DNA from 3 places in the Pseudomonas batumici genome. Region 2 is predicted to be linked to each of the others. Evidence: predicted binding sites of a transcription regulator. Region 2 holds the regulator's gene; each other region holds the start of a gene.
The links. The regulator sigma-54, encoded in region 2, starts transcription at its own class of promoters, with help from an activator protein. The targets are predictions, from matches to a motif close to ANTGGCATNNANNTTGCTNT.
Positions count from the first base shown of each region.

Region 1: flgB (flagellar basal body rod protein FlgB) is a predicted target of sigma-54. The motif match lies at 2,969-2,988, and genes of this name have one in related genera.
Region 3: NUH87_RS25820 (CmpA/NrtA family ABC transporter substrate-binding protein) is a predicted target of sigma-54. The motif match lies at 3,963-3,982, and genes of this name have one in related genera.

Region 1 covers NZ_CP144470.1:5,317,781-5,323,660, reverse strand. Annotated here, with positions in the region: gene flgE (flagellar hook protein FlgE) at 1-1,271, opposite strand, end outside; gene flgD (flagellar hook assembly protein FlgD) at 1,303-2,037, opposite strand; gene flgC (flagellar basal body rod protein FlgC) at 2,053-2,496, opposite strand; gene flgB (flagellar basal body rod protein FlgB) at 2,500-2,907, opposite strand; gene cheR (protein-glutamate O-methyltransferase CheR) at 3,149-3,976, opposite strand; gene NUH87_RS24230 (chemotaxis protein CheV) at 4,031-4,957, opposite strand; gene flgA (flagellar basal body P-ring formation chaperone FlgA) at 5,037-5,798, shown strand.
Region 2 covers NZ_CP144470.1:2,810,419-2,816,298, forward strand. Annotated here, with positions in the region: gene NUH87_RS12725 (HAD family hydrolase) at 1-277, shown strand, start outside; gene lptC (LPS export ABC transporter periplasmic protein LptC) at 286-858, shown strand; gene lptA (lipopolysaccharide transport periplasmic protein LptA) at 845-1,390, shown strand; gene lptB (LPS export ABC transporter ATP-binding protein) at 1,390-2,115, shown strand; gene NUH87_RS12745 (RNA polymerase factor sigma-54) at 2,303-3,799, shown strand; gene hpf (ribosome hibernation-promoting factor, HPF/YfiA family) at 3,879-4,184, shown strand; gene ptsN (PTS IIA-like nitrogen regulatory protein PtsN) at 4,194-4,658, shown strand; gene rapZ (RNase adapter RapZ) at 4,661-5,518, shown strand; gene NUH87_RS12765 (HPr family phosphocarrier protein) at 5,535-5,807, shown strand.
Region 3 covers NZ_CP144470.1:5,652,147-5,658,026, forward strand. Annotated here, with positions in the region: gene NUH87_RS25805 (bifunctional protein-serine/threonine kinase/phosphatase) at 1-570, opposite strand, end outside; gene NUH87_RS25810 (nitrate/nitrite transporter) at 580-1,791, opposite strand; gene NUH87_RS25815 (ANTAR domain-containing response regulator) at 2,135-2,710, opposite strand; gene NUH87_RS25820 (CmpA/NrtA family ABC transporter substrate-binding protein) at 2,726-3,919, opposite strand; gene NUH87_RS25825 (sulfite reductase subunit alpha) at 4,122-5,880, opposite strand, start outside.

The DNA.
Region 1 (5,880 bases), 2.5 Mb from region 2:
ATGATGCTGCTCTGGGTGGAGATGGTCTTGGCGTTCGCCTGGTAGTAGCTCTGGCCCTTGATCAGGTCCACCAGCTCGCTGGTCAGGTTGACGTTGGAGGCCTCCAGGGAACCGGAAACGATCGAACCGTTGGTGCCGACCGTACCGCCGTCGAAGGCCGGCTGGCCGGACGAGAAGGTTTCTTTCCAACTGGTGCCACCTACGGCCTGCAGACCTTGCTCGTTGGTGAAGGTCGCCAGGGCCACCTGGCCGATCGCCTTGTGCTGCTGGTTGCTGAAGTTGGCCGAGATCACACCGGTGGCATCGATGGTGACGTCGGTGATCTGGCCGGTGGCGTAACCGTCGTTGGTGATGCTGTTACGGGCGGTATCGGCGTTGAACTGGGTGGTTTTCGTAAAGTCGACAGCAATGCCGGCGGCGTTCGCGCCCGCGCCGTTCGCCGTCCAGACACCCCCGGTGACGGTGCCTGGCACCCAACCGGCAACGGTAATGGAGGTCTGGCCAGCGACACCGCCGATGCTCGCCAACTTGCCCGCGGAGTCAAAGGTCACAGTCACCGGGACAGGGTCGGTGGCCCCACCCACGGTTGCCGCCGTGCCATTAGGGTTGCGACCATCAATCAGCGAATAGACGTTCCAGGTGTTGGAACCGGTCTTGACCGCATACTGGTCCAGGGGGTGGGCATTGCCCTGGGTGTCATAGATAGTGGTGCTGAACGGCTTGGTGTAGGTCGCGGTATTGGTCGGATCGAACGGCGTGGCGATTACCGCCGACTTGGAGTCGAGGTTGAGGGTCGAGCCGATCTTGGTAGTGGTCTGGGGCGACAGGTTCGAGGTGTCGATCCGCAGGTTGGTCAGCACGCCCGGAATGATGTTGCCGTTGGCATCGGCGGCAAAGCCTTGCAGTTTCGCGGTGCCGTCGGTGTTGGTGACGTAGCCGTCCTTGTCGGTTTTGAAGGTGCCGGCACGGGTGTAGCTCAGGGAACCGTTGCCGCTCAGGACGAAGAAGCCGTTGCCCTGCACGCCCATGTCCAGCACGTTGCCGGTGCTGTCCATGCCGCCGTTGCCGAAGTTCTGCGACACGTTGGCCAGGTTCACGCCGTTACCGATGGTCTTGGCGCCGGTACCCAGCTTGGTCGCCGAGTACACGTCGGCGAACTCCGCACGGGAAGACTTGAAGCCGGTGGTGTTGACGTTGGCGATGTTGTTGCCGGTGACGTCGAGTTGCTTGCTGGCCGCAGAGAGACCGCTCAAACCGATATTGAAAGACATGGTTCACTCCTTACTTCGTGTGGGTCGGCTCTTACAGGCCAATGGTCTGGACTTTGGACAGAGCAACACTGCCCACGCCCGCCAGGTTGAGCATCATTTCGCCGCCGTTCTGACCCAGGGTCACGCTGCTGACGGTCGCCGGCAGGTTGGTCGTGAGCGCCGTGGCCGTGCCATTGATCGGCGCGGAGGCATTGAAGGTGTAGGTGCCGCTGGACAACAAGGTGCCCGCATCATTCTTGCCATCCCAGGTAAAGGCGGCATTGCCGGCCGCCTGGGAGCCCAGGTCGATGGTCCTGACCACGGTGCCGCTGGAATCGGTGATCTTCAGGGTCACATCGCTGACGGAGCTTGGAACCACGGCCGTGCCGGTGAAGGTCTTGCTGGTATCGACCACGGCCTGGGTGGCCGGCGCGATAACCGAACGCCCGACCATCGACGACGCCTGCAGCGCCTGGGACGACTGGAAGGAACTGGAGATGTTGTTCACGCTGGTGTTGAGCGTCTGGATACCTTCCAGGCTGCTGAACTGCGCCAACTGTGCGACGAAGGCACTGTTGTCCTGGGGGTTGAGCGGGTCCTGGTTCTTCAGCTGGGTCACCAGCAGTTGCAGGAACGCGTCCTTGCCCAGCGTCTGGCCGCCGGCGGCGCTGCTGATGGCATTGCCCAGCGCGTCGGTACTGCCGGTGGTTGTCTTCTTGGAGTTGGCAATAATCGTATCAAGTGTCGAAGTACTGGTACTCGACGAAGTGCTGGAAACCGTGGTCATGGAAATCGCCCCTTATCACTGACCGAGAGTCAGGACCTTCTGCATCATGGTTTTGGCGGTGCTCATAATGTCCGCGTTGGTCTGGAACGAACGGCTGGCGGAAATCATGTCGGCCATTTCCTGAACCACGTTGACGTTGGGGTAGTAGACATACCCGTTGGCGTCAGCGGCCGGATGGTTCGGCTCATAACGGGCTTCAAGGTTGCTGGGGTCTTCGACCACGCCCATGACCTGAACGCCGGCGCCCGCTCCGTCCTGGCTCTGGAACAGCGAGTTGTCGGTCTGGCCCTGGCCGTTCTGGAACATGGTGGCGAACACCGGATGACGGGCACGATAGGTCTGGTCCATGCTCGACGAGACGGTTTCGGCGTTGGCGATGTTACTGGCGACGGTGTTCAGGCGAGTGGTCTGGGCACTCATGCCGGTACCGGCAATGTTGAAAACGCTGGACAGGGACATGACTTATTCTCCACGCAGGGCTGAAACCAGCCCTTTGAATCGTGCGTTCAGCAGGGTGAAGCTGGCCTGGAAGTCGACCGAGTTCTTCGCATAGTTCGATTGCTCGATCTGCGCATCCACGGTGTTCTGGTCGATCGACGGCTGCATCGGTGTGCGGTACTGCAGCGTGGCATCGCCGTTGCTCAGACCCTGGGCTTCGATATGGCGGGCATTGGTGGTGTTCAGCGCAAAGCTGCCGTTCTGGGCCTTTTCGCTCTGCTCGGCGAGCACCGAGGAGAAATCCATGTCCCGTGCCTTGTAGTTCGGGGTATCGGCGTTGGCGATGTTGTTCGCCAGAACTTCGGCGCGCTGGGCGCGGAAGGCCAGGGCTTGCTCATGGATACCGAGCGCTTTATCGAAGTTGATGCTCATGTCGGGAAACCTTTAGCGGGTTGACCTGGTTTTTTGGAACAGGCTGTTCGTTGCAAGTGACAAAGCAAGGCTCATGCCAGCTTTTCAATGCTTGTAAATCAAGGGCTTGCAGGCAGATGGCGAGCGGCAATGCCAGAAAAGCGGCAAGGCATTTCCGCCGAGCGCCGGTAAAGCGGCAAAACAAGCCAGAAAAAAAAACGGGAACCCGCTGGGGTTCCCGTCTTTTTGTCCTGCTTGCCGCTTACTTGGCCTGGTAGATGATCCCCGGGCTGCACTGCACCATCTGATAGTGATCCGGCAGACCGTTCAGGGCTTCCGATGCCCCGAGGTACAGGTAGCCGCCCGGCTTCAGGGTGCCGTGGATACGCAGCAGAATGTCCTTCTTCACTTCAGCGGAGAAGTAGATCAACACGTTGCGGCAGAACACGATGTCGAACTTGCCCAGGCTCGCATAGCTGTCCAACAGGTTGAACGAGCGAAACTCCACTCGACTCCTGATCGGCGCCTTGACCGCCCAGCGCCCCGGTCCCTTGGGATCGAAGTAACGCTGCAGGCGCTCGGGCGACAGGCCGCGGCCAATAGCCAGACTGTCGTATTCACCGCTCTTGCAGTTGGTGAGCATCAGCCCGGACAGGTCGGTGGCGACAATCTGCGCGCCGCCCTTCAACTGCCCCATGTTGGTCCGCTCGAACTCATCGATCGACATCGAGATCGAATAGGGCTCCTGCCCCGACGAGCACGCGGCCGACCAGATCCGCAGACGCTGGCCAGGACTGGCCTTGATCATTTCCGGCAACACCTTGTTCTTCAGGACCTCGAAGGGATAGGTGTCACGAAACCACAGGGTTTCGTTGGTGGTCATGGCATCCACCACCTGCTCGCGCAAACCGCTGCGTGGCTGGGTCTGGATCCGCTGAACCAGCTCGCCCAGGGACTTGAGCCCCTGCTGCTCCATCAGTTTATTGAGACGGCTGGAAACCAGATACTGCTTGTTTTCACCGAGCAGAATGCCACAGGCCTTTTCCAGGAAGACCCGGAACTGTTCGAAATCCAAATTACCCGTAGACAAATGATGCCGCCTCTACAATCGTTGGTACCGCCGGGAACGGAGGTTCCCGGTCGCTTATTCTGCCGCCTTGATCCGACCGACCACCCGGGCTGCCAGGTCATCGGGACGGAACTTGGCCAGGAAGTCATCGGCGCCGACCTTCTTGACCATCGCCTGGTTGAAGACCCCTGACAAGGAAGTATGCAGGATGATATGAAGTTTTTGCATGCGTGGATCGTTGCGGATCTCGGCCGTGAGGGTGTAACCGTCCATTTCGGGCATTTCGATGTCGGAGATCATCATCAGGAATTCCTCTTCCGGCTTCTTGCCCTCGTCGACCAGCTTGCGCAGGTAATCCAACGCCTGCCGGCCGTCGTTCAACGCCACCACTTCCACGCCCACGGTCTGCAGGCAACGCGTGACCTGCTTGCGCGCCACCGATGAGTCATCCACCGTCAGCACCCGCATCGAAATCGCCTTGGCCTGGGTCTCGACATCGACCACCCCATGGGAAATCGATTCGGAGGTCGGCGACACCTCGGCGAGGATCTTCTCGACGTCGATGATTTCCACCAACTGGTTGTCGATCCGGGTCACGGCGGTCAGGTAGTGATCGCGTCCGGTGCCCTTGGGCGGCGGATGGATCTCTTCCCAGTTCATATTGACGATGCGCTCCACCGATTTCACCAGGAAACCCTGGGTCTTGGTGTTGTACTCGGTAATGATCACAAACGGATTACTTTGATCCTGGAGCCCACCCGCCCCGGTGGCCATCGCCAGATCCAGGATGGGAATGGTCGCCCCACGGATATTCGCCACACCACAGACCACCGGGCTGGATTTGGGCATCAGGGTCAGCTTGGGGCACTGCAGCACCTCCCGCACCTTGAAGACGTTGATCCCGTACAACTGCTGACCATCCAGGCGAAACAACAACAGCTCGAGGCGGTTCTGCCCGACCAGTTGCGTACGCTGGTTCACCGAATCCATCACACCCGCCATACCAGCCACCTCTTACCAAGCTTCATGATCCGACGCCTCTGCGGCATTAAACGGCACGAGCCTTGCTTTTTATACTGTTATGAAAGCACAAACGACATTTTTTCGACGCCTGACCTCACAGTACCGCAGATTGCTCTGGGTCTTGGCGGCTTTATGCTGTCTGAACCCCGGCGGCCCTGCCCTTGCTGAGTCGGCGACCCTGCCTGATCAGCTTATCGGCGTGACCCAAGGCTTTCTTGAGTTCACCGTAGAAGACTATCTGGCTACCAGTCAAACCGAAGGGCGCTACGAAATCCAGGTCAACCAGCTCGATCCCCGTTTGCGCATGGCCGCCTGTGACAAGGAATTGACAGCCACCCTGGAAAGCCCGGCCACCCCCATTGGCCGCGTCACGGTCAAGGTTCGCTGTGAAGGCAGCTCGCCCTGGACCGTGTTCGTACCGGCCCAGGTCAAGCTGTTCCGCAATGTGGTGGTCACCACACGCCCCCTCAAGCGCGCCGGCATCATCGAACCCGGTGACGTCACCCTGCGTGAGCGCGACATCAGCCTGAACAACCAGGGCTTCCTGACGTCCACGGACGAAGCCATCGGACAGAAACTTGTCCGACCAATGGTCATGGACCAGGTCGTCACCCTGGTCCATCTGGAACAGGCCGAGGTGGTCCGCAAGGGTGATCAGGTGGTCATCAGCGCGACGAGCGGTGGCCTGGTGGTCAAGATGCCGGGTGAAGCCCTGTCCAACGGCGGCCTGAACGAGCAGATCAGGATCAAGAACCTGAATTCCCAACGCGTGATCAAGGCCCGGGTGACCGCGCCGGGACAAGTGGAGGTCGCCTTGTAGGGAACTGGCGCTAAGCGAAAGCTTTTCCTAAACTGTGCTCCAGACAGCGACACCGCCATCACGTGGGGCTCATTCTCATATG
Region 2 (5,880 bases):
GGGTCGCGAAGACAAGCTTGTAGTCCTTGATGCCCTGCTCGCCCAACTCAATCTAAGCTATGAACAGGTGGCCTACCTGGGCGACGACCTGCCGGACCTGCCGGTGATCCGCCGCGTCGGGCTGGGCATGGCCGTGGCCAACGCCGCCGGCTTCGTACGCGAACACGCCCACGGCATCACCCGTGCCCGGGGCGGCGAAGGCGCCGCCCGCGAATTCTGCGAACTGATCCTGCAAGCCCAGGGCAGCCTTGAAGCGGCTCACGCCGCCTACCTGTAGAGCCATTTATGCTGAGCAAGAAAATTCGCAACATTCTGCTGTTCGGAGTCATTGCCGCCATTTTCGCGGCCGCCGGCTACTGGAACATCAGCCCGGAGCGCTTCCTCGAGCGCCCGGTGGCCAAGGTCGATGAAACCCAGATCGACTACTACGCTATCAATGCCCACAGCATCCAATACATGCCCGACGGCCGGGTGCAGTACGACCTGACCGGTGACAAGGTCGAACACCTCAAGGCTTCGGACGTGACCCTGGTGACCAAGCCCGACATGCACATCTACCGTGGCACGGTCTATCCCTGGCATGTCCAGAGCGAGCACGCCGAGGTCAATCCGGACGGCACCCAGATCGAACTGATCGACTCGGTCCGGGTCGCACGCACCGACGAACTACAGCGGGAAGTCATCATTACCAGCAGTCGAATGACAGTATTCCCACAGCAGCAATATGCGCAGACCGAACAAGCCGTTAGAATCGACGGCGCCGACGGCGTGACCACTGGCAATGGAATGAAAGCGTATTTGAACGACAGCCGGATACACCTGCTGTCCAATGTAAGAGGACAGTATGAGTCTCGTTAAAACCCTCCCTATTTTGCTTGGCCTCGGTGCGGCACTGGGAAGCGTGAGCGCCTGGGCACTGCCGACCGACAGCCAGCAGCCCATCCGCATCCAGGCCGACGACGCTCAACTGGACGACAAGCAAGGCATCGCCACCTACAAGGGCGACGTGGTCATCACCCAGGGCTCGATGATCGTCAAGGGCAACACCGTGACGCTGACCCGCACCAAGGACGGCGCCATCGACGTGGTGACCTCCGTGGGCAACCTGGCCTACTTCGAGCAGTTGCAGAAAGTCGGCGATCCGAAGCCGGTGCAAGGCTATGGCATGACCATCCAGTACCACGCCCAGCAGAATCGCATCATCCTGATCGACAAGGCCAAGGTGATCAACGACGGCAACACCACCGAAGGCGAGAAAATCGTCTACGACACGGTGAAGCAGGTCGCCCAGGCCGGGCGCGCCACCGGCAACGCTATCACCGCCCCGCGCCCACGCATCGACATGGTCATCCAGCCGAAGCAGAAAACCGACCAGCAGAAGGCGCAGTAATGGCAACCCTGAAAGCCCAGCATCTGGCCAAGGCCTACAAAAGTCGCCAGGTGGTGCGTGATGTCAGCCTGTCGATCGACAGCGGGCAGATCGTCGGCTTGCTCGGTCCCAACGGTGCCGGCAAGACCACCTGCTTCTACATGATCGTCGGCCTGGTCCAGGCCGACCAGGGCCGCGTGCTGATCGACGACCAGGACGTCAGCCACCAGCCCATGCACGGCCGCGCCCGCGCCGGGATCGGCTACCTGCCCCAGGAAGCGTCGATTTTCCGCAAGCTGTCGGTGGCGGACAACATCATGGCGATCCTCGAGACCCGCAAGGACCTCGACAAGAACGGCCGCCGCAAGGAGCTGGAAAGCCTGCTGCAGGAGTTCCACATCAGCCACATTCGCGACAACCTCGGCATGAGCCTGTCCGGTGGCGAGCGGCGTCGCGTGGAAATCGCCCGCGCCCTGGCCACCGCGCCGAAATTCATCCTGCTCGATGAGCCTTTCGCCGGGGTCGACCCGATTTCCGTAGGCGATATCAAACAGATCATCCACCACCTCAAGGCCAAGGGCATCGGCGTACTGATCACCGACCACAACGTCCGCGAGACCCTGGATATCTGCGAAACCGCCTACATCGTCAACGATGGACAGCTGATCGCCGAGGGCGACTCGGCCACCATCCTGGCCAACGAACTGGTCAAGGAAGTCTACCTGGGCCACGAGTTCCGACTGTAGACATCGAGGGAACAGATCCAGCGCCGGAGCGCGTCCCGTTCAATAAAAACCACAGGATTTTTATTGTTACAGCGCTCTAGGCAAACCCTCGGGTTTCAGGCATATAATTTGCTTATGTTTGGCGCCCCGGCGCCCTGTAGAGTGGATGGCGCATGCGCGCCGGCGAATAAGGTGTTAAGCCCCTGCCATGAAACCATCGCTAGTCCTGAGAATGGGCCAGCAGCTGACGATGACACCGCAGCTGCAACAGGCCATCCGCCTGCTCCAATTGTCGACCCTGGACCTTCAGCAGGAAATCCAGGAGGCCCTGGAGTCCAACCCGATGCTCGAACGCCAGGAAGAAGGCGACGACTTCGACAATACCGACCCGCTGGCCGACAAAGCCGAGCACACCCCCAATACCGAGATCCAGGAACCGTCCTACCAGCAGGAAACCGCGCCGACGGTGGACAGCCTCGATGAAGGCGACTGGAACGAGCGCATTCCCAACGAGCTGCCCGTCGACACCGCCTGGGAAGATGTCTACCAGACCAGCGCCAGCAGCCTGCCCGGCAACGATGACGACGAGTGGGACTTCACCACCCGCACCTCCGCCGGCGAGAGCCTGCAGAGCCACCTGCTCTGGCAGTTGAACCTGGCGCCGATGTCCGACACCGATCGGCTGATCGCCGTGACCCTGATCGATTGCATCAACAATCAGGGCTACCTGGACGAAACCCTCGAGGAAATCCTCGACGCCTTCGACCCGGAGCTGGACATCGAGCTGGACGAGATCGAAGCGGTGCTGCATCGCATCCAGCAATTCGAACCGGCCGGCATCGGCGCACGCAACCTGGGCGAATGCCTGTTGCTGCAGCTGCGCCAGTTGCCGGCCAGGACGCCCTGGCTGGCCGAGGCACAGCGCCTGGTCATCGACTACATCGACCTGCTCGGCAGCCGCGACTACAGCCAGTTGATGCGCCGCATGAAGCTCAAGGAAGACGAGCTGCGCCAGGTCATCGAGCTGGTCCAGAGCCTCAACCCGCGCCCGGGCTCGCAGATCGAGTCCACCGAAGCCGAGTACGTCGTACCCGACGTGATCGTGCGCAAGGACAACGAGCGCTGGCTGGTGGAACTGAACCAGGAGTCGGTGCCGCGCCTGCGGGTCAACCCGCAGTACGCCGGCTTCGTCCGGCGCGCCGACACCAGCGCCGACAACACCTTCATGCGCAACCAGTTGCAGGAAGCCCGCTGGTTCATCAAGAGCCTGCAGAGCCGCAACGAGACCCTGATGAAAGTCGCCACCCAGATCGTCGAGCACCAGCGCGGCTTCCTGGAATACGGTGACGAGGCGATGAAGCCGCTGGTCCTGCATGACATCGCCGAAGCGGTCGGCATGCACGAGTCGACGATTTCCCGGGTCACCACGCAGAAATTCATGCATACCCCCCGCGGTATCTATGAACTGAAATACTTTTTCTCCAGCCACGTCAGCACCTCCGAGGGCGGTGAATGCTCGTCCACGGCGATCCGCGCGATCATCAAGAAACTGGTTGCAGCGGAAAATCAGAAAAAGCCGTTGAGTGACAGCAAGATCGCTGGTTTACTGGAGGCACAAGGCATTCAGGTGGCCCGTCGTACCGTCGCCAAATACCGTGAGTCTCTGGGGATCGCTCCCTCCAGCGAGCGGAAGCGACTGATGTAGGCGGCAGGGCCCCGTTACAGCGTTCCAGTGGCAGGTAATCGCCTGCCGCTTTATGCACTGGCAACGAAGGAGAAGCTGTATGCAAGTCAATATCAGTGGACATCAACTGGAAGTGACCGAACCCCTGCGTGCTTACATCGGCGAGAAACTCGACCGATTGGAGCGTCATTTCGACAAGATCACCAACGTACAGGTGACCATGGCCGTCGAAAAACTGAAGCAGAAAATTGAAGCCACCTTGCATATCCACGGCGGTGAAGTCGTCGCCAACGCCGAGCATGACGACATGTATGCCGCGATCGACCTGCTCACCGACAAGCTGGACCGACAACTGAAAAAGCATAAGGAAAAGAACCTGCACCTGCTCCAGGGTACAGGTCGCTGATACCCATCCATGATCCGACTTGAAAGCATCCTGACCCCCGGCCGTTCCCTGGTGAACGTGCCGGGCGGCAGTAAAAAGAAAGCCCTCGAGCAAATTGCCAACCTGATCAGCCGCGAAGTCCCTTACCTGGCCATGCAGGATGTCTTCGATAGCCTGGTTGCGCGGGAAAAACTCGGCTCGACCGGTTTCGGCAATGGCATTGCCATTCCACACTGCCGCCTCAAGGGTTGCCTGACGCCCATCAGCGCCCTGATGCACCTGGACGCCCCCATCGATTTCGACGCCATCGACGGCGCGCCGGTTGACCTGCTGTTCGTCCTGCTGGTCCCGGAAGCGGCCACCGATGCCCACCTGGAGCTGCTACGGCAGATTGCCAGCATGCTGGACCGCAAGGACGTCCGCGACAAACTCCGCGCTGCAGCCTCCAACCAGGCCCTGTATCAGGTGGTCCTGGACGAGCAGAACGGTCATTAACCATGCGCTTGATCATCGTCAGCGGCCGCTCCGGCTCAGGTAAAAGCACCGCCCTCGATGTTCTCGAGGACAGCGGCTATTACTGCATCGACAACCTGCCGGCCGGCCTGTTGCCGGAACTGGCCGAGCGAGCGCTGATCCATACCGAGCTGGCACAACCGCTGGTCGCCGTATCCATCGACGCACGCAACCTGCCCAGCCACCTGTCGCGGTTCCCGGAACTGCTGGCTGAAGTGCGCAGCCGGCATATCCAGTGCGATGTCCTGTACCTGGACGCCGACGAAGAAACCCTGCTCAAGCGCTTCTCCGAAACCCGTCGGCGCCACCCGCTGAGCAGTGCCGATCGCTCCCTGGCCGAGGCCATCCGCGACGAAAGCAACCTGCTGGGGCCGATCTCGGACCTGGCCGACCTCAAGGTCAATACCACCCACCTGAACCTCTATCAGTTGCGTGACACCATCAAGCTGCGCCTGCTGAACCAGCCGGAACCGGGCACGGCCTTCCTGGTGGAGTCATTCGGTTTCAAGCGCGGGATGCCGGTGGATGCCGACCTGGTGTTTGACGTACGCTGCCTGCCCAACCCCTACTGGAAACCGGAGTTGCGCGAACAGTCCGGGCTCGACCAGGCGGTGGCCGAGTACCTGGCCGCACAACCGGATGTCGAGGAAATGTACCAGGATATTTCCAGTTATTTGCTCAAATGGTTACCGCGTTTTGCCGCCAGCAGCCGCGCTTATGTCACTATTGCCATCGGCTGCACGGGGGGACATCACCGCTCCGTCTACCTCACCGAACGCTTGGGCAAGGCCCTGCAACAATCCCTGAAGAACGTCCAGGTCCGCCACCGCGACCTTAGCTGAAAGGACCCCCACCGCGATGCCCGCTCTGGAAATTGAAATCATCAACAAACTGGGTCTGCACGCCCGCGCTTCAGCGAAGTTCGTCGGCGTTGCCGGCCAGTTCCCCTGCCAGATCCGCGCCGGGCGCACACCTGAAAGCATGGTCGACGGCAAGAGCATCATGGCCATGATGATGCTGGCGGCCGGCAAGGGCACCCGGATTCACCTGAAGACCGAGGGCGAGCAGGAAGATGACGCGATGGCCGCACTGGTCAAGCTGATCAACAACTATTTCGACGAGGGCGAGTAACCCCGCCCTCCCCGCCGCCCCTACACCTTTCAGCGCGTGTAAAGCACACGCCACAAAAAAGGCGCGCCATCCA
Region 3 (5,880 bases), 2.8 Mb from region 2:
CGAGGCGTCGCTGAGGGTTGCCCAGACACCGTCGCTGAGAATCAGGAACTGTTCGTCCTGGCGCAACTCGCCTTCCAGGTAGTCGACCACCAGGTGCTGTTCCAGGCCCAGGGCCCGTTTCAGCACATGTTGCATGCCGGCCTGGCCCCAGACGTGATCCTCGCTGATGCGCTGCAACTGCCCGGCAAACCAGCGATACACCCGGCAGTCGCCGATATGCGCGAGGGTGAATGAACGCCCGCGCAGCACCAGCGCACTGAGGGTGGTCAGCAGCGGCGACTGGCCGCCATTGGCATGCAGCCAGCGATTCTGCGCCAGCAGCAGTCGGTCCAGCGCTTGCGACACGCCCCAGGTCGGCGGGGTGGCGTAGTAATCCAGCGCCAGGGCCTGCAAGGTCGAGCGCGCGGCCAGGCCGCCGTCGGCGCAGTGGCTGACACCGTCGGCCAGGGCGAATAGGTAACCCTTGCTGGCGGCCAGGGCGGGCACCGGGATGACCAGGCGCGTCGCGTCCTGGTTCTGCTCCCGGGGGCCGCTGGCGCTGGCCTCGGCATAGCTGAGTTGCAGGCCCATGAGCTTGGCTCAGACCCGGGCGGCGGAGAAGGCCGCCGAACCCCAGGTGGTTCTCCAGCGGCGCTTGACTCCGTACAGGCCGAACCAGGCGATCAGCCCGAGGCTGGCGAACAACCACAGGGCGAGCTGGTAGTCACCGGTACTCTGCTTGATCGCCCCCAGGCCCGCCGTGAGGAGGAAGCCGCCGATACCACCGGCCATGCCGACCAGACCGGTCATCACGCCGATTTCCTTGGCAAAGCGCTGCGGCACCAGTTGGAACACCGCGCCGTTGCCCGCGCCGAGGCCGAGCATGGCGCTGACGAACAGCGCCAGGGCCGCCACCGAGCTGGACAGGTGGAAGCCCACCGCGCCGATGCACAGGGTGGCAATGGTGTAGGTGCCGAGCAGGGCGCGAATACCGCCGAAACGATCCGCCAGGGCGCCACCCAATGGGCGCATCAGGCTGCCGGCGAACACGCAGGCCGCAGTGTAGTAGCCGGCGGTTTGCGGGTTGAGGCCGTACTGGTCGTGGAAGTAACCGGGCAGGGCGCTGGCCAGGCCGATGAAGCCGCCGAAGGTGACGCTGTAGAAGAACATGAACCACCAGCTGTCACGGTCGCCCAGGGCGTTCAGGTAGTCGGCCATGGATTTGGCCTTGGCGCGGTTGGGGGCGTTGCGGGCCAGCAGGCTGAACAGCACCAGGGTCAACACCAAGGGGATCAGGGCCAGGCCGAACACGTTGCTCCAGCCGAACGCGGCGGCCAGCAGCGGCGCCGCCAGCGCGGCGATCACGGTGCCGGAGTTGCCGGCCCCGGCGATGCCCATGGCCTTGCCCTGGTGCTGCGGCGGATACCATTGCGAGGCCAGGGGCAAGGCCACGGCGAAAGAGGCCCCGGCCATGCCGAGGAACACCCCCAGCAGCAGCGTTTGTTCATAGCTGTGGATACCCAGCTTCCAGGCCACCAGCAGGGCCGTGATGACAATCACCTGGCCGATGATGCCGGCGGTTTTCGGTGACAGGCGGTCGGCGAGCATGCCCATGATGAAGCGCAGGAAGGCCCCGGCCAGGATCGGCGTGGCGACCATGAAGCCGCGCTGTTGGGTGGTCAGTTGCAGGTCGGTGGCGATCTGCACCGCCAGCGGCCCGAGCAGGTACCAGACCATGAAGCTCAGGTCGAAATACAAGAACGCGGCGAACAGGGTCGGTGTATGGCCGGCTTTCCAGAAACTGTTGTGCATCTAACACCTCATCTGCCAAGGGGTTCGACGAAGGCCTGGGGCTTGTGGACGGGGGGATTTCACCGGCCGCCTGTGCCCTGTTGCCGACGCCAGAAACAAAAAAACGCCGCATCCCTGCTCGTTTTCACGAAGGGAAATGCGACGTCTTTGTCGGGGTGGGGCAGCCGCCGTTGGCTACCGGGTATTACCTGAGCACTATGTGTGCCAGTTCTTGTTCCGGGGCCGTGCGGCGCTCAAGTTCGGCCTTTCGAGAGCATTGCCCGCCGGTGGAGGGCAGGGAGGGGGAGGTTCGTGCCCCACAACGCAGCCCCTGGCCGATACCGTGCTGCGTTGCGGTGCGCAATCACTCGAGCAGTTCGCTCATGGCGATCACCTGTTCGGCGACCTGGATCAGCTTCTGCTGCTTGCTCATGGCCTGGCGGCGCATCAGGGTGTGGGCGGCTTCCTCGTCGCAGCCCTTCATTTTCATCAGCAGTCCCTTGGCCATCTCGATGCGCTTGCGTTCGGCGATCTGCTGCTCGCGGGCTTGCAACTGCGCGCGCAGTTGCTGATCGCTTTCGAAGCGGGCCATGGCCACTTCCATGATCGGCTGCAAGCGCTGGGACTGGATGCCTTCGACGATGTAGGCACTGACCCCGGCCTTGATCGCCTGGCGCATCACGGTGGGGTCGTGCTCGTCGGTGAACATGACGATGGGGCGGGGTTGATTGCGGCTCAGCAGCACCACCTGCTCCAGCACGTCACGGCTGGGGGAGTCGGTGTCGATCAGCAGCACATCCGGGCGCACGGCCTCGACCCGCGCGGGCAGGTCGATGGTCAGGCCGGATTCGTCAATCACCTCGAAACCCGCTTCGCTCAAGGCCGTGCGCAGGCGCCCGAGCTTCTTCGAGGTATCGTTGATCAGCAGGATTTTCAGCATGGCGGCCAGCTCCCGTCAGTTGTCATTGAGGGCATGCAGGGCAAAGCCACGGGCGTAGGTCTCCGGGTCGGAACCGTCCCAACGCTTGCCATCGAGCAGTTGGCTGCTGCGCATCGGGGTGTTGGGCACGCAGATGTCCAGGGCGCTCGCGGCGCGGCTGTACAGCTCCAGTTGCTGGACCTGGCGCGCCACGCCCAGGTAGTCCGGCGCTTCGCGCAGCAGGCCCCAGCGGCGGAACTGGGTCATGAACCACATGCCGTCGGAGAGGTACGGGTAGTTGGCCTTGCCCCGGCCGTGGAAGCTCAGGGCATGGGGGTCTTGCCAGTGCCGGCCGAGACCGTCGTCGTAGCGGCCCAGCAGACGCGGCTCGATGCTCGCAAGGGGGGCATCGAGGTAGTCGCGTCCGCTCATCAATTGTGCGGTGCTGCGGCGGTTTTCCTGGCTTTCTTCGATAAACCGGCTGGCCTCCAGGATCGCCATCACCAGGGCCTGCGCGGTGTTGGGGTATTCTTCGACGAACGCGCGGGTGCAGGCCAGGACCTTTTCCGGATGGTCTGGCCAGATCGCCTGGCTGGTGGCCAGGGTAAAGCCCTGGCCCTGCTCGACGGCATGGGCGGCCCAGGGCTCGCCGACACAGAAACCGTCGATGCGCCCGGCTTGCAGGTGTTCGAGCATCTGCGGTGGCGGCACCACCACGCTGTTGACGTCCTCCAGTGGGTGGATCCCCTGGCTGGCCAGCCAGTAATACAACCACATGGCATGGGTGCCGGTGGGGTAGGTCTGGGCGAAGGTCAGTTTGGCCTGGCCTGGCCGGGCGCGTTGCCGCAGGGCCGCGCCGCTGGTCACGCCGCTGTCCTTGAGCGGCTGCGAGAGGTTGATGCTCTGGCCGTTCTGGTTCAGGCCCATCAGCACCGCCATGTCGGTGGCCGGAGTGCCGCTGATGCCCAGTTGGATGGCGTAGATCATCCCGTACAGGCCATGGGCGGCGTCCAGTTCGCCGCTGACCAGCTTGTCGCTCAGGCCGGCCCAGGAGTTCTGCCGCTGCAGGTTCAGTGTCAGGCCATAGGGCTGGGCGAAGCCCTGGGTGGCCGCCACCACCAGCGAGGCGCTGTCGCTCAAGGGCATGTAGCCGAGGTTGAGGATGTGCTTTTCCGGGGCATCGCTGCCTGCGACCCAGGCCAGTGGGGATCTTGCCAAATCGTTGTTCATGCGGTGATTCCTGAAGCTGTAGGGCTGGCGCCTGTCACTAGGCGGAGCAAGAGTTATGCCGATACCCGTCGGTCAGGCCAAACACGGTCCCTTGTAGGAGCTGGCTTGCCAGCGATGAGGCCCGTGAGCCTTGCATCGCCTCATCGGCCGCTATCGCCAGCAAGCCGGCTCCTACAGTTACGCGGTGTGTTGAATATCCCGGTCAATAGACATCACGCAGATAGCGCCGGTCCTTGCTCATGGCGCTGACATACAGCGCCGCGGCGCCGCCGCTCATCCGTCCGTGGACCTGGACGATTTTCTTCAGCGCGGCGTCGACGTCCTTGGCCATGCGGCTGGCATCGCCGCAGACATACACACAGGCACCTTGCTCCAGCCATTTCCAGAGCTGTGCACCGGCTTCGAGCATGCGCTGTTGTACGTAGATCTTTTCAGTCTGGTCACGGGAGAAGGCGGTGTCCAGGCGACTCAGATGACCGCTGCGCAGCCAGGCATCGAGCTCCTCGCGGTAGTAGAAATCACTGGCGGCGCGTTGCTCGCCGAAGAACAACCAGTTCTTGCCGTCGGCGCCCTGGGCCTGGCGTTCCTGCAGGAAGGCGCGAAACGGTGCGATGCCGGTGCCGGGGCCGATCATGATCAGCGGCGTGCGCGGGTCCTGCGGGATCCGGAAGTGCGTGGTGCGCTGGATAAACAGGCGGGCACCGCTGCTGGCGGCACGGTCGGCGAGAAAGGTCGAGCAGACCCCGCCACGGATCTGCTCGCCGTGCCGGTAGCGCACGGTGGAAACCGTCAGGTGCACCTGTCCCGGGGTGACTTTCGCACTGGAGGAGATCGAGTACAGCCGTGGCTGCAAGGGCTTGAGCAGGCTGATCAACTGATTGGCGCCGAGGCTGATGGGGAACTCCCGCAGCAGATCCAGCAGTTGCCGGCCCCAGAGCCAGTCCTTGAGCCGGGCCTGGTTGGCTTCCTCCTGCAACTCGTCCAGCCAGGGGCTGGCGCAGAGTCCGCAGACCCGACGGAGGATTTCCGGGGTGATGCGGGTGATGTCCAGGTGGTCGAGCAAGGCCTCGCGTAGCGTCATCGGCGTCTTGTCCTTGAGGGTGACCACGGCGGCGCCGTCCAGCTCCAGCAGGCCCAGTAGTTGTTCGACCGACTCCGGGCAGTTGCTCGGCCAGACGCCGAGGGCGTCGCCGGCCTGGTAGGGGAAATCCTGGTCGCCGAGGTCGAACACCAGATGGCGGGTTTCCTTTTCCGCGCCGGGGGCATTGAGCACCTGATTGTGCAGGAGGCGGGCACGCAACGGGTGATGGCGGCTGTAGGGGCTGCCGATGTCGGCCGGGGCGGCTGGTGTCGCGGGCGCCACCTCGGCGACTGGCGCGAGCGCAGCGGGGGGCGCGGACGCGCCGCTGAGTGCCGCGCAGAGTGTGGTGAGCCAAGGTTCGACGGCTTGCTGGGTGTCCTGCTCGCACTCCAGGCGGGGCAGCAGGCGTTCGGCGCCGAGTTCACTCAGGCGCTCGTCGAGCTTGCGACCGAAGCCGCAGAACTGATCGTAGTTGGCGTCGCCCAGGGCCAGCACGCTGTAGCGGCTTTGCGCCAGGGCCTGGTCCTGGGCACCTTGCAGGGCCTGCCAGAAATTCGCGGCATTGTCCGGCGGGTCGCCGTCGCCAAAGGTGCTGGTGACCAGCAATACGCTGCTGGCGCCACGCAGGTCGTCAAGGCCGGCCTCGTCCATGGCGCGCAGGCGGGTCCGTTGGCCGGCGGCGTCCAGGCGCTTGGCACAGGCCTGGGCCAGTTCTTCGCTGTTGCCGGTTTGCGAGGCCCAGAGCACCAGCCATTCGGGGCGGGTCGCTTGAACCGTGGCGGCGGTCTGCGGCTCCGGCGCCGTGCCCGCCGTACGGGAAAACAACCCGGCGAGCAGGCCATCCAGCAGCAGACGCTTGTCGGCGCCGAAGGGCGCGCTG